One region of the Priestia sp. YIM B13551 genome, then DNA from elsewhere that is predicted to be linked to it. Evidence: a T-box and tRNA genes for the amino acid it is inferred to sense, from the RefSeq annotation. Region 1 holds a T-box; the other holds one or more tRNA genes.
The links. The T-box of region 1 lies ahead of trpS (tryptophan--tRNA ligase). A T-box ahead of a tRNA ligase gene usually reads a tRNA of that ligase, here a tRNA-Trp.

Region 1 (6,777 bases):
AGAGCTAGAATATAAGTTCAGTGAAGACGAGCTGAATAAAAAAGAGCATCATATTCTTTCGCCGTCTCCTGAAACGATGAGAGGACTAACACGTAAAGAACGTCAGCTAAAACAGCTGTTATTTATGGCACTTGATCAGCTACATACAACAAAAAATACTGCTCAAATCCGCTACTGGTACACAGAGTGGAATCCAACGAAGTACGAAGACATTCAAGAGATGTCGTTTCAAGACGTATGGAATCAGCTATACGATGAAACGAAGTCAGGGTGGTCACCGAAGCATAAATTATTATGCGAGCGCTTAGTAAAAGGACAACCTTTCTTTGAAAAACTTTGGGAAATTGAACAAGAGCCAAAAGTTAATTAAAAAAACGACTGCATAGCAGTCGTTTTTTTAACGTTTACGGCCAATTCCCATTGCGTTTCGCATTTTGCGAAGCATTTTATTAGCCGTTGCATTTGCTTTATCGGCACCTTGATCTAAAATATCATCTAGCTCGCTAGAATCAACTAATTCATAATATCTTTCTTGAATTGGAGCGAGTGCTTCAGCTACTACTTTAGCTGTGTCAGCTTTAAAGTCACCATAACCTTTGCCTTCGTACATTGCTTCAATGTCTTCGATCGATTTATTGGCTAGGATTGAATAAATACTTAATAAGTTTGAAATACCTGGCTTATTTTCTTTATCATAGCGAACAATACCTTCTGAATCCGTTACGGCACTTTTGATTTTCTTTTCAATTGTTTTTGCGTCATCCAAGAGCGTAATGAAAGCTTTTTGGTTTGGATCGGACTTGCTCATTTTTTTCGTAGGATCTTGAAGAGACATGACGCGTGCGCCCACTTTTGGAATACGTACTTCAGGAATAGTGAAGATATCATTGTATTTTTTGTTAAAGCGCTCAGCTAAGTCACGCGTTAATTCTAAATGCTGTTTTTGATCTTCACCAACTGGAACCAAATCGGTGTTGTATAAAAGAATATCAGCTGCCATTAATGGAGGATAAGTTAGTAATCCTGCTGATACTGCCTCTTTTCCAGCAGACTTATCTTTAAACTGAGTCATACGTTCAAGTTCACCGATATACGCTACGCACTGTAGCATCCATCCCGCTTCTGTGTGGGCGGGCACTTCCGATTGAATAAATAAAGTCGATTTTGCTGGATCAATTCCTACTGCTACATACAGAGCAGCGAGGCTGCGAATGTTTTTACGAAGTGCTAAACGATCTTGAGGCGTTGTAATCGCATGCTGATCTACAATACAAAAATGACAGTTATAGTCATGTTGAAGTTCAACAAATTGCTTCATCGCTCCAATGTAGTTACCTAAAGTGATTGTACCGCTTGGTTGAATACCTGAAAAAATTGTTTTCATCAAATCTTCCTTTCATCTGCACATATATGATGCTAATTTACGGATACAACATAAAAAGGCCCATCCGCTCCTAGCATAAGCTAGGGGCGAATGGACCGCGTTGCCACCCTAATTAGCACAAATAATTGTGAACTATCTTTATTCATATAACGTTGAGGTCAACGTTCAAGCTTTGCACTTGAAAGCTCCAAAGTCCATTCTGCAGGTTTCAATGTTTGTTCTCACCAGCCACAAACTCTCTAAAAATGAAAATTCTGCATACTACTCTTTTTCACAGCTTTAATTATATAGTTATTCGTTATTATAACGCGAAAAAGCAGGAATTTAAACATCTTATCGCTAAAAAGTTTTATAAGACAATTTACTGGAATTTTTCAGCGGCAAAAAAAGACAAGAACCTTTTAATTAAAGCATTTCTTAATGAAAATTTGGTGGAGGATTTGGTAAAAATCTTTTATTTAGTATTTCTAATGGCTTTGTAATACTATTGTAATACCTATACTACAAAAAAGATTTTGGACGTCTGACAAGTAGGCACAATCCTTATAAGATAAGGTTTTTTCTCTCGTGACAAAAAAATACCATTAAATAATAGTATTGCAATAAATTTTTAAAATATTTATAATAGGCGTAACAAACATATTTTTTACAAAGGTATTACAATTTCTTAATTTTTCAGAAAACACAAAATAGACAATGTTTTGTTTCAATTAGCGAATTTTGTAATGAATGAGTCTTCTACATATTAAGCGCATACATTGGATTTACAGCATGTAAACAATTGATGACAGTTTCATAGGGTAGAAGAATAATTTTGCAGTGAGGTCTTTAATGCTCTACTACGCGAAAAAATAACTGATTATTTTGTATTGAAAGAGGATTAAGAAATTAGTACATATCAAAAAAATATGGTTGCCACACAAACAAAATTTAATAGGGGGTAACACGCAATGAAGAAAAGGTTGTCGATTCTTTTCAGTTTGCTGCTTGTAATGAGCTTGTTTTTAGCTGCATGTGGATTTAACAAAGAATCTGGTGGCAGTGAAAATGCTAGCAGTGATGGCGGCGACAAGAAGAAAGAGCAAGAGCTTCGCGTAAACATTAAAACTGAGCCTTTTTCACTGAACCCAGGCTTAGCTAATGATTCAACGTCATCAAACGTATTATTACAAACATTTGAAGGTTTAACTCGTATCGGTAAAGATGGAAAACCTGAAAATGCAATGGCGAAAGATGTGAAGGTCAGCGATGATCAAACTAAATATACGTTTACTATTCGCGACGATGCAAAATGGTCAAATGGTGACCCTGTAACAGCAAAAGATTTCGAATATGCATGGAAATGGGCGTTAGATCCTAAAAACGAATCTCAATATGCATATCAATTATACTATGTTAAAAATGCACAAGCTGCCAATGAAGGAAAAGGTTCATTAGATGATGTTGCCGTTAAAGCAACAGATGATAAAACGCTTGAGGTAACATTAGAAAACCCAACGCCATATTTCTTAGAATTAACAGCTTTCTATACGTACTTCCCAGTGAATACGAAAATTGCTGAATCAAATGAAAAATGGTACACAAATGCAGGCGAAAACTATACGTCAAACGGTCCTTTCAAGCTTAAAACTTGGAAACATAATGACAAAATCGAGTTAGTTCCTAATGAAAACTATTGGGATAAAGATGCTGTAAAACTTAAAAAAGTTGAAATGTACATGATCAATGATAACAACACTGAACTTTCAATGTTCAAAAACGGTGAATTAGACTGGGCGGGTATGCCTACTGGTCAATTACCGGCTGATGCACTTCCTGAATTAAAGAAAGACGGTTCATTAAACATTCAAGAGATTGCAGGTACTTACTGGTACAAGTTTAATACAGAACAAAAACCTTTAGACAATGTGAACATTCGTAAAGCATTAGCTTATGCAATTGATCGTAAAGGTATTACAGAACAAATTACAAAAGACGGTTCAGTTCCAGCGATGGCGGCTGTACCACCAACAATGTTTGAAGATAACAAAAAAGGCTACTTCAAAGACAATGATGTGAAAAAAGCAAAAGAATATTTAGAAAAAGGCTTGAAAGAAATGGGCCTTAAAGATGCTTCAGAACTACCAGCAATTAAGGTTTCATACAACACGGATGAAAAACATGCAAAAATTGCACAAGCTGTTCAAGATATGTGGAAGAAAAACCTTGGCATTAAAGTACAGTTAGACAACTCTGAGTGGGCTGTTTACATTGAAAAGTTACACCAAGGAGATTATCAAGTTGGACGTATGGGCTGGTTAGGAGATTTTAACGATCCAATCAACTTCTTAGAATTGTTCCGTGATAAAAAAGGCGGAAACAATGATACAAACTGGGAAAACCCAGAATATAAAAAGTTATTAATTGACTCTCAAAAAGAAACAGATCCTAAAAAACGTCTGGAAATGTTGAAAAAAGCAGAAGGTATCTTCATGGATGAAATGCCAGTGGCACCAATCTACTTCTACACAAACGCTTGGGTACAAGACAAGCAGCTGAAAGATGTTGTGATGTCTGGACTTGGAGACATTCAGATTAAGTGGGCTCATTTTGAGTAAGTAACATCAATTGTGACAAAGGGTATATGGGGCCTGGTGCTCCATATACTTTTCTTTCTTGTGCGCGAATTTTGTAAAAATATGGAGGTGTGTCAGGGTGTTCAAATATATAGGAAAACGACTTATTTATATGTTTCTATCATTATGGCTGATCGTAACAGCGACCTTTTTCTTAATGCGTGCTGTTCCAGGAGGTCCATTCACATCAGAAAAGCAGCTTCCCCCTGAAATTCAAAAAAATCTAAATCAGTATTACGGTTTAGACCAGCCTTGGTACCATCAGTACTTTGATTATTTAACATCAATTTTAAAGTGGGATTTTGGTCCATCTTTCAAATATAAAGGCCAAACGGTAAATGATTTGATTAACGGAGGATTCCCTGTTTCATTCATGCTAGGGATGGAAGCTATTTTAATAGCAATTGCTATTGGTGTAGTACTTGGTGTTATTGCTGCTTTAAAACATAATAAGTGGCAAGATTACACGGCGATGGTTATTGCAGTTCTAGGAATCTCAGTTCCGAGTTTTATTATGGCAGCGGTATTACAATACGTTCTGGCTATGAAACTACAAATTTTTCCGGTTGCACGCTGGGAATCTTGGGCACACACGGTGTTACCAGCTCTCGCGCTCGCTTCAACCCCTATGGCGTTTATCGCACGGTTAACTCGTTCGAGTATGCTTGAAGTATTAAGCAATGATTATATTCGTACAGCGAAAGCAAAAGGTTTAAGCAGAGGCGTTATTACAGTTAAGCACGCCATGCGAAATGCGATGCTTCCAGTCGTATCCTATATGGGACCTTTAGTAGCAGGGATTTTAACGGGTAGCTTTGTTATTGAAAAAATATTTGGCATCCCGGGATTAGGTTCACACTTTGTACTCAGTATCTCAAACCGAGATTACACAACGATTATGGGCGTAACGGTGTTCTACAGTATTTTACTACTTTTTTGTATCTTGCTTGTAGATATTGCATACGGCTTCATTGACCCTCGAATTAAACTTACAGGTGCTAAGAAAGGAGAGTAACTATGCAGCAACTTCCGAAAATTCCTAAAGAAATGTTTGAAACAGCAGGGATTGACCGCGCTCAGGCAGAAAAGATTGAAAAACCGAGTCTTTCATTCTGGCAAGATGTTTTTATTCGTTTTCGCAAAAACAAGCTTGCTATGTTTGGTGTAGTACTAATGGTTCTCCTTGTTTTTATGGCTATATTTGGTCCATTGATGGTGAAATATGATTATGCAACCAATGATTTACTGAATGCTAATCAGGCTCCATCTTCTGAGCACTGGTTCGGTACAGATGAATTAGGGCGTGATGTTTTTGCTCGTACGTGGGAAGGCGCTCGTATTTCATTATTTATCGGGTTAGCAGCAGCTTTAATTGATTTATTCATCGGCGTAGTTTGGGGAAGCATCTCTGGATACCGCGGCGGCCGTACGGATGAAACAATGATGCGTGTTGCGGATATCTTATATGGTGTTCCTTACCTTTTACTGGTTATTATTTTAATGGTTATGCTTGGCCAAGGGTTAGGCACGATGATTTTAGCGATGACCATTACCGGCTGGATTAACATGGCCCGTATTGTGCGTGGACAGGTATTGCAGTTGAAAAACCAAGAGTACGTAATGGCTTCACAAACATTAGGAGCAACAACAAAACGTATTTTATTTAAACATCTTATTCCTAACGCAACAGGTCCAATTTTAGTAACAATGACACTAACGATTCCTTCAGCAATCTTTACAGAAGCATTTTTAAGCTACTTGGGACTAGGCGTTCCGGCACCGCTTGCAAGCTGGGGAACAATGGCTTCAGAAGGCTTACCTGCTTTGGAATACTATCCTTGGCGCTTATTTTTCCCAGGTTTGTTTATCTGTTTAACAATCTTAGCGTTCAACGTAATTGGTGATGGATTACGAGATGCGTTAGATCCAAAACTACGTAAGTAAGGAAGTGAACTCATATGTCACGTTTATTAGAAGTAAAAAATTTAGCTGTATCATTTAAAACATATGGCGGAGAAGTTCAAGCTGTTCGCGGCGTTAACTTCCACTTAAATAAAGGTGAAACTTTAGCAATTGTTGGTGAATCAGGATCTGGTAAAAGTGTAACTTCACAAACGATCATGCGCCTTATTCCGATGCCTCCTGGCCGAATCAAAAGCGGCGAAGTGCTGTTTGACGGCATTGATTTAGCTAAGAAAACGGATAAAGAAATGGAAGCTATTCGCGGTAAAGATATCGGTATGATCTTCCAAGATCCGATGACTTCCTTAAATCCAACGATGAAAGTTGGGGCTCAAATTGGTGAAGTCGTAATCAAGCATTCCAAAGTGTCTAAAGCAGAAGCAAAAAAACGGGCAGTCGAGTTATTAACGCTTGTAGGAATTCCTTTTCCAGAACAACGTGTGAATCAATATCCGCATGAATTCAGCGGCGGGATGAGACAGCGTGTTGTCATTGCGATGGCTCTTGCTTCTAATCCGAAGCTATTGATCGCTGATGAACCAACAACGGCGCTTGATGTAACAATTCAAGCTCAAATTTTAGAATTGATGAAAGACATTCAGAAAAAAACGGATACATCTATTATCTTTATTACCCATGATCTTGGTGTAGTAGCAAATGTAGCAGATCGAGTAGCCGTTATGTATGCTGGTCAAATTGTTGAAATGGGCACAGTGGATGAAGTGTTTTACGATCCAAAACATCCGTATACGTGGGGACTGCTAGCTTCTATGCCAAGCTTAGATAACGAGGCAGAAGAAGAGCTGGCTGCTATTC
Region 2 (6,777 bases), on a different contig from region 1:
AGTGGTACTGTTTTATGTCCCTTTGCACAAGGGGAAAGACTTAAAAGTAATGAATACTGAGAATTTTTACGGAAAGGAAGAATCCACAGACCGGGTTATGCTTTTGGAAAACGGTTATTTTTCAGGGCTTGTTCGGATGCAGATGATTCAAGAAGCGAGGCATACAATTGATATTGCTTACTTTTCCATCGGTAAAGGTCGTTCTTCGGATTTACTTATGGGCGCTTTATTCGAAGCTGCGGATCGAGGTATACGTATTCGAGTGCTATTAGACGGGATCTCTCATGGATTAAAAGGCAAGAGAAAAAATGTTCTTTATGCTCTAGCTTTCCACAATAATATAGAATTAAAGTACTATGAGCCCTTCACTATTTTTAAACCTTGGACCTGGCATAATCGTCTTCACGATAAAATAATAGTAGTCGATGGCCAATTAGGTATTATTGGAGGACGAAATATTGGAGATAAATACTTGGCCAGTCAACCAGATAAAAATTTTGTCTATGACCGTGATGTGCTCATTTATAACACAAAGCAAGAAAGTCATAGTGTCATTCTCTCAATGGAGAAGTATGTAGAGAAATTATGGACTCATCCGTATACACGCAAAGCTTTTCAAAAGCTCAAGAAGACTAAACAATTTCGTGGTCTTTCAGGAAAAAAATTGTTAATAGATCAATACGAAGAGGCCAAAAAAGCAAACGAACCTTTTGTCCATCCTTACATTGTATGGAGAGAATCAACGATGCCTACAAGAAAGGTTTCTTTTATTACAAATCCTATTCAAAGAATTAATAAAAGCCCTTTTATATGGAAAACATTTATTAAGCTTTCCCAACAAGCTGAAAAATCCATTGTTGTTCAAAGCCCTTATATCGTACCAACAAAAGAGATGGAACGGTATATAGATAAGCGGGTAAAACCCAAAGTACAAAGAATTATTTTAACTAATTCTATTACATCCACTCCAAATGCTATGGCTTTTTCTGCATATTTGGGAGTGAAGAATCACGTCATAAAAGCTGGTTCAAAGCTTTATGAATATCAAAAGCCCTATTCAATTCACGGGAAATCTGTTGTTTATGATCAGCGTTTAAGTGCAGTTGGTTCTTTTAACTTAGATTCCCGCTCTGCATTTTTAAATACTGAATCCATGGTTATGATAGATAGTAAAGAATTTGCAGCCGAGTTAACAGGAGCTATTGAAACTAAAATTTCTCACAGTATGCTTGTGGGAAATGAGGGAGAACCTGTGGATTTTAATACGGATTCTCAAAAAAACGCGCCTCCTGTAAAATCTGCACTTCTACATATTCTTTCGGTCTTTACGCGATTTTGGAGACATTTTGTATAGTACTGAGTTACAGTAGAGTCTCTAAAAACAAATAGCGGAGATTAAAGAAGACTGCAGCTGGTGAAGGGAATGTGTAAAAAGCTGTGATATGCCTCACAGTTTTTTTGAAACTGCTAGTACTAGTTATGATTTATCAAAAGACCTATTGACGAAATTCCATATATGTTTTATTATGATATAGCGTCGTTAATAAACGAGGTTCTTTTGAAGAAATCATTTCTAGGGGCATAGTTTAAAGGTAGAACTACGGTCTCCAAAACCGTCAGTGTGGGTTCGATTCCTACTGCCCCTGCCATTTTGGAGTTATCTTTTAGTTCACACGCGGGTGTGGCGGAATTGGCAGACGCGCTAGACTTAGGATCTAGTGTCTTATGACGTGGGGGTTCAAGTCCCTTCACCCGCATCTTTACTTTCATATATGCGCGGAAGTAGTTCAGTGGTAGAACACCACCTTGCCAAGGTGGGGGTCGCGAGTTCGAACCTCGTCTTCCGCTTCTTTTCAAAAGCAGTTTGCATGTGCAAACTGCTTTTTTTGTTGTAGAAATAAAGAGTTTTATTATGCTGTTTTTAATCAGAAATATTTTATTAAAGCAGTACTGCTTATACGTGTTGTTTTCGTGAATATACACATAATATTGGGGTTACATTAAAAGCTAATGAACGATACGTGAAGACATCTAATATGGTTTTTAAGATAGGGGAGAGTCCTATGGAATCTAGTTGGTTTTCCATTATACCGTTTTTAATTGTTATTCCAATAGCTATTTTCACCAAACAAGTGCTGCCAGGGTTGTTTTTGGGCTTATTAGTAGGCGCTTATTTGATTGATCATTCGATTATTGGAGGTGTTGAAAAGCTACTTCACTACGTTGTACAAGCTCTTAGAAATAAAAGTAATATAGAAATCGTCGTCTTTTTATACGCGTTTTCAGGGCTTATCGGAATGATTAAGATGGCTGGAGGAGTTAAGGGGTTTGTGGAAACTGCTGCAGAAAGAATTGATACAAGAAAAAAAGCCCTTATTTTAACCTATGTTTCAACCATTGGGACATTCAGTGCTCCGACATTTCGTTTTGTTACGATCGCGCCCATCATGAGAGCGCTGCTGAAAAAAGTGAAAATGACGACAGCAGAGCTAGGGTTTGTTATTGAAACAACTGCTACTCCTGTTATCGTCTTAATTCCTGTGGCAACGGCATTTGTAGGATATATGGTATCAATCATTCAAATGGCGATTGATCATCAAGGCATAAAACAAGACGCTTATTCTTTGTTCATTCAAAGTATTCCTTATAATTTCTTTTCGATTGTAATTATTTTAGTAGGGATTTATTTAAGCTTTTTTCATCATTCAACATCTACGGCTCCTATGAAGCTTGAGGAAGAAGACGAAAAAGATTGGCATGATTGTCATCCTTGCGTATCGAAGGATTTGCCTTCTAAGCCTTGGAATCTCTTAGTGCCTTTACTTGTTGTGATCTCACTCACCTTACTTTTAACATGGTGGAGTGGACATCATAAAAGTCACACCTTTTTTGAAGCATTTATTAAAGCAGACGTACTAGAAGCGATGGTAGTAGCTTTGATTATGACTACGTTAATTACCCTCATTTTTTTCTTATTTCAGCGCTTTACATTACAGAATTTGCTTAATGGTTTTATCACAGGAGGCAATGACTTAATGTCCGTTATTCTGTTGTTATCGGTAGTATGGGGATTATCCGCTGTTACAGAAGACTTGGGTTTTTCGAATTTCGTGACGGCACATTCTAAGTGGATTCCTCAAATGTTTGTCACTCCTTTTATGTTTGTGTTTGGAGCTGCTATTTCTTACTTTATCGGGTCTGCTTGGGGGACGTGGGGGATTTTAATGCCGCTTGGCGTATCGCTTGCAAGTTCTGCAGACCTTTCTTTACCGTTGATTATCGGTGCGGTATTTGCGAGCGGTTCATTTGGAGCGTTTTCTTCACCTTTAAGCGACGATACGAATACCATCGCCAAAATATTAGATTTATCTGTTATTGAATATGCCAAGTATAAATTAAAGCCAGCTTTAATTGCAGCAGGAATAACAGTTGCTTTTTATCTCGTTGTATCTTTCTTGTTTTGAATGAGAGAAATAGCCATCTAGTATCAATTTTTTAGTTTTTTCAGCTTAACGTATGCATACAGTCCTAATGATAGGCACACTAGTATGATACAAGTAAGCGGAAATAAGATGGTATTAACAAAATGATCATAAAACCATATATACACGAAAATCACCTCACTAACTGCAAATTTATTGTTATTGTCTCTGCTGCCGCTTCCTATTCTTAAAAAATGCGATAAGCAGAAGCAGTATAGGTACGACAGCAAAAAGTGGCATATGTAAAAGAAATCTTGCTACGTGCAATCCTTCATAAAGATGCTCTTGAAAATTACTAGCGATCGTAATCGACAAAAACAACACAATGATGCCTAAAGGATATGCCAGACGTGAAGGAGATTTAATTTTAAATAAAGTAGCTGTACTTATTATAGAAGCATAAAACAAGATGCTAACTTTAAAATAAATCCCAATAACCATAGCGAACATGAAAAATACATCTAGACGCTCTAAAAAATCAGCTACTTGGATTGTTTGGACAGTACTCAGAAGAGGGAACTGTGATCTTGTCGTCAAATCAACTCCAAGCACGCTAATGTTAATGATCATCGTAATAATTAGATTAATTCCGCTTAATCCCGTTGCGCATAGCATGGTGACATTTGCTTTTTTAGGGTTGCTTAAATAAGGCAGAAGCATGGTAAATACAATAGCTTCTGTGAAAGGGAAATACAGCGTTTCGGTTAAAGCAACTTTGGCAACAGGAAGTATTCCTTCTTTTAATACCGGCTGTAAGTTCTTAAAATCAATTAATCCTGAGCTAATAATTAAGATGAAGCCTGCAATAGCCAGAAAATACATAAAAATAAACAGAAGCTCTCCTGACCTCGCTATTGCTTCAATTCCTTTTCGGGTTATATAGATAATGACCAGCATCAATAAAGCATTGGCAATAAATAAAGGCGTATCCGGATAAGCAAAAGTAAGAAGCATCTCTCCGAAATCTCTTAGAACTCGCGATGCATCGTATAAAAAATACACAATATATATGAAGGCAAGAAGTGTTCCTAGTACCTTACCTAAAATTTTCTGCATATACTCTGTAGGCAGGAGGTCCGGATAGTAGGAATAGAGTTTATGATAGATTAAGAAGAAAAAAAAGCTGCACAGCATTCCAATTAAAATAGCTAGCCACGCATCTTGTTTCGCTCCCATTGCAAGAGGGACTAATAGAGCGCTTCCCAGTTCAAATAAAACCATGAGAATAAATAATTGAGTGGCGCTAATTTTTGCTTTTTCCATATACCCAGTACCTCCTTGTCTTAGTGTTGTTTTTCTTTTACGCTAGAAAGAAATGATTTATTGCGCAGACCTGTTCGGCGAATATAAGCTTCTACCGTAACGTCTACATCTAATTTTGGAAAGTAAACGTCATCCCATTCTGATTTGAGTTTTTCCCACTGATTGGGGCGCGTGCGTTCCAGCGCTTCTCCAAATCCAAAGATATCAACTTTGTCTGTCTGAGCTTGTTTAATAGCCGTTTGTAATTCTTTTTTTATTTCTTTACCTGCAGCTTTTTCCATTTTTTTGATTACAGCAGGTTGACGTGTATCAACAGGGACCTCCACTTCTCCAAGATCGCCTTCTACACGAGTATGAACGGACGCATAAGGTTTTCCTTTTATCACTTTTACAGATACATTCGTTTTTTGACGAACTGTTTGATAGGCAAGCGCTTCTTTTTTTCCTTTCCAATCTACATTAATATCGGTTCCTTGTATTTTATCAAGGATCCAAACACTGCCTCTGGCTGGACTATTGTACAACCAGTCGATTAACTTTCCATTTTTAAAAACAGCAATGCCAGAAGCACGAAGGGTAGCTTCTGGTGCGCTTTGCTGGAGATTATCTAATTTTTCTGCTTGTTGAGGATTTCCAACTAAACGAAAACCCGATACTAGCGCTTCTCCTCCGGGAGATTCGAGAGATCTCATCACTTCTTGAAAGGAAACCTTTAGGTTTTCTCCCCATTTTCTTTGAGTGAACTCCAGCGTTTTCATAATTTTGTTTGCTGGAATTTTATCGACAGGCGTTAGTGCTTTTACCAAATCAGCAGCACTTGATTGGTTTGCGATTACTAAGGAAGTCGTAATTCGAAACTCAGGATCGCGATCAATAGAATCAATAAGAATGTTAATTCCTTCTTCACGCGCTAGTTTTTCTCCGATCACGACTAAGTTGGTATGGGCATAATAAAGTCTTCGGGAAATTCTAGCTGAAGCGCGTCTGCTTGCTTCAACTAAATTATCACCGGAAGCGGAATAGATCGTAACAGGCGGACTTTGAGTACCGCCGCCCCCTTGTAAGCCAGCTACATTTCCCGGGTTAATAATTTGAAAGGTAAGCTCATACCGCCCGTCTTTCGTTTTATCAATGCCCATTGCCGATACAAATGCAAGGTCCGTTAACTCTTTTTTACTCCAGCAGCTAGTAAGCAATACCATCATTATGGTCATTACCAGTAAAAATAAACTTTTACGTTTCATTTTGATCATCTTCTTCCATTTCCTGATTAATCATGCCTCTTGAAGAAGGAGGCTCAGGCTTTTGATGTTTGCTTTGACGAACTTTGTTATCACTAATTAATTTAGGTCTTCTTCTCATCGTCCACCAAGGTAACCGAAGCAATGTATCTTCATTGCTTACAGGAATAAAGGGTGCTAATGGCGTCATGTAAGGAACACCAAATGAACGTAAGCTGCACAGGTGTCCAACCCCCATTAAAAGAATAAGGATAATGCCATAGAAACCGAATGTAGCCGCTCCTAATATAAATAAAAAACGAATTAAACGCGCTGAAATAGCCATATCGAAAGACGGTGTGGCAAAGCTAGCAATGGCTGTAATCGATACAATAATAACCATAGCTGGTGAGACGATCCCTGCTTGGACCGCTGCTTGCCCAATAACAAGAGCTCCAACGATCGATACAGCAGAGCCGATAGCTTTTGGTAAACGAATCCCTGCTTCACGCAAAATTTCAAAGGTGACTTCCATAAAAAAAGCTTCCACGAACGCGGGAAATGGAACGGATTCTCGCTGTGCCGCAAGAGCTACAATAAGCGTTGTGGGTACCATCTCTTGATGAAATGTCGTAACCGCCACATACGTAGCAGGAGCGATAAGTGAAATCATAAACATAAACACCCGCAAAAGACGAATGGACGTCGCAATATCAAAGCGTGCGTAGTAATCTTCAGCCGATTGGAAAAATTGAATGAACAACGCTGGAGCGATAAGTACAAAAGGAGTTCCATCCACAAAAATAGCAATT

Region 2: it encodes a tRNA-Trp, which carries the amino acid that the T-box ahead of trpS (tryptophan--tRNA ligase) is inferred to sense. The anticodon was not compared.

The regions. Positions count from the first base shown of each region.
Region 1 covers NZ_JBHZOX010000003.1:84,309-91,085, forward strand. The annotation lists gene ACFX4N_RS17465 (YjbA family protein) at 1-370, shown strand, start outside; gene trpS (tryptophan--tRNA ligase) at 398-1,387, opposite strand; T-box leader at 1,464-1,668, opposite strand; gene ACFX4N_RS17475 (peptide ABC transporter substrate-binding protein) at 2,335-3,981, shown strand; gene ACFX4N_RS17480 (ABC transporter permease) at 4,079-5,014, shown strand; gene ACFX4N_RS17485 (ABC transporter permease) at 5,017-5,943, shown strand; gene ACFX4N_RS17490 (ABC transporter ATP-binding protein) at 5,958-6,777, shown strand, end outside.
Region 2 covers NZ_JBHZOX010000001.1:643,829-650,605, reverse strand. The annotation lists gene ACFX4N_RS03360 (phospholipase D-like domain-containing protein) at 1-1,354, shown strand, start outside; tRNA gene ACFX4N_RS03355 (tRNA-Trp) at 1,576-1,649, shown strand; tRNA gene ACFX4N_RS03350 (tRNA-Leu) at 1,676-1,757, shown strand; tRNA gene ACFX4N_RS03345 (tRNA-Gly) at 1,777-1,848, shown strand; gene ACFX4N_RS03340 (Na+/H+ antiporter NhaC family protein) at 2,064-3,464, shown strand; gene ACFX4N_RS03335 (GerAB/ArcD/ProY family transporter) at 3,642-4,745, opposite strand; gene ACFX4N_RS03330 (Ger(x)C family spore germination protein) at 4,766-5,989, opposite strand; gene ACFX4N_RS03325 (spore germination protein) at 5,979-6,777, opposite strand, start outside.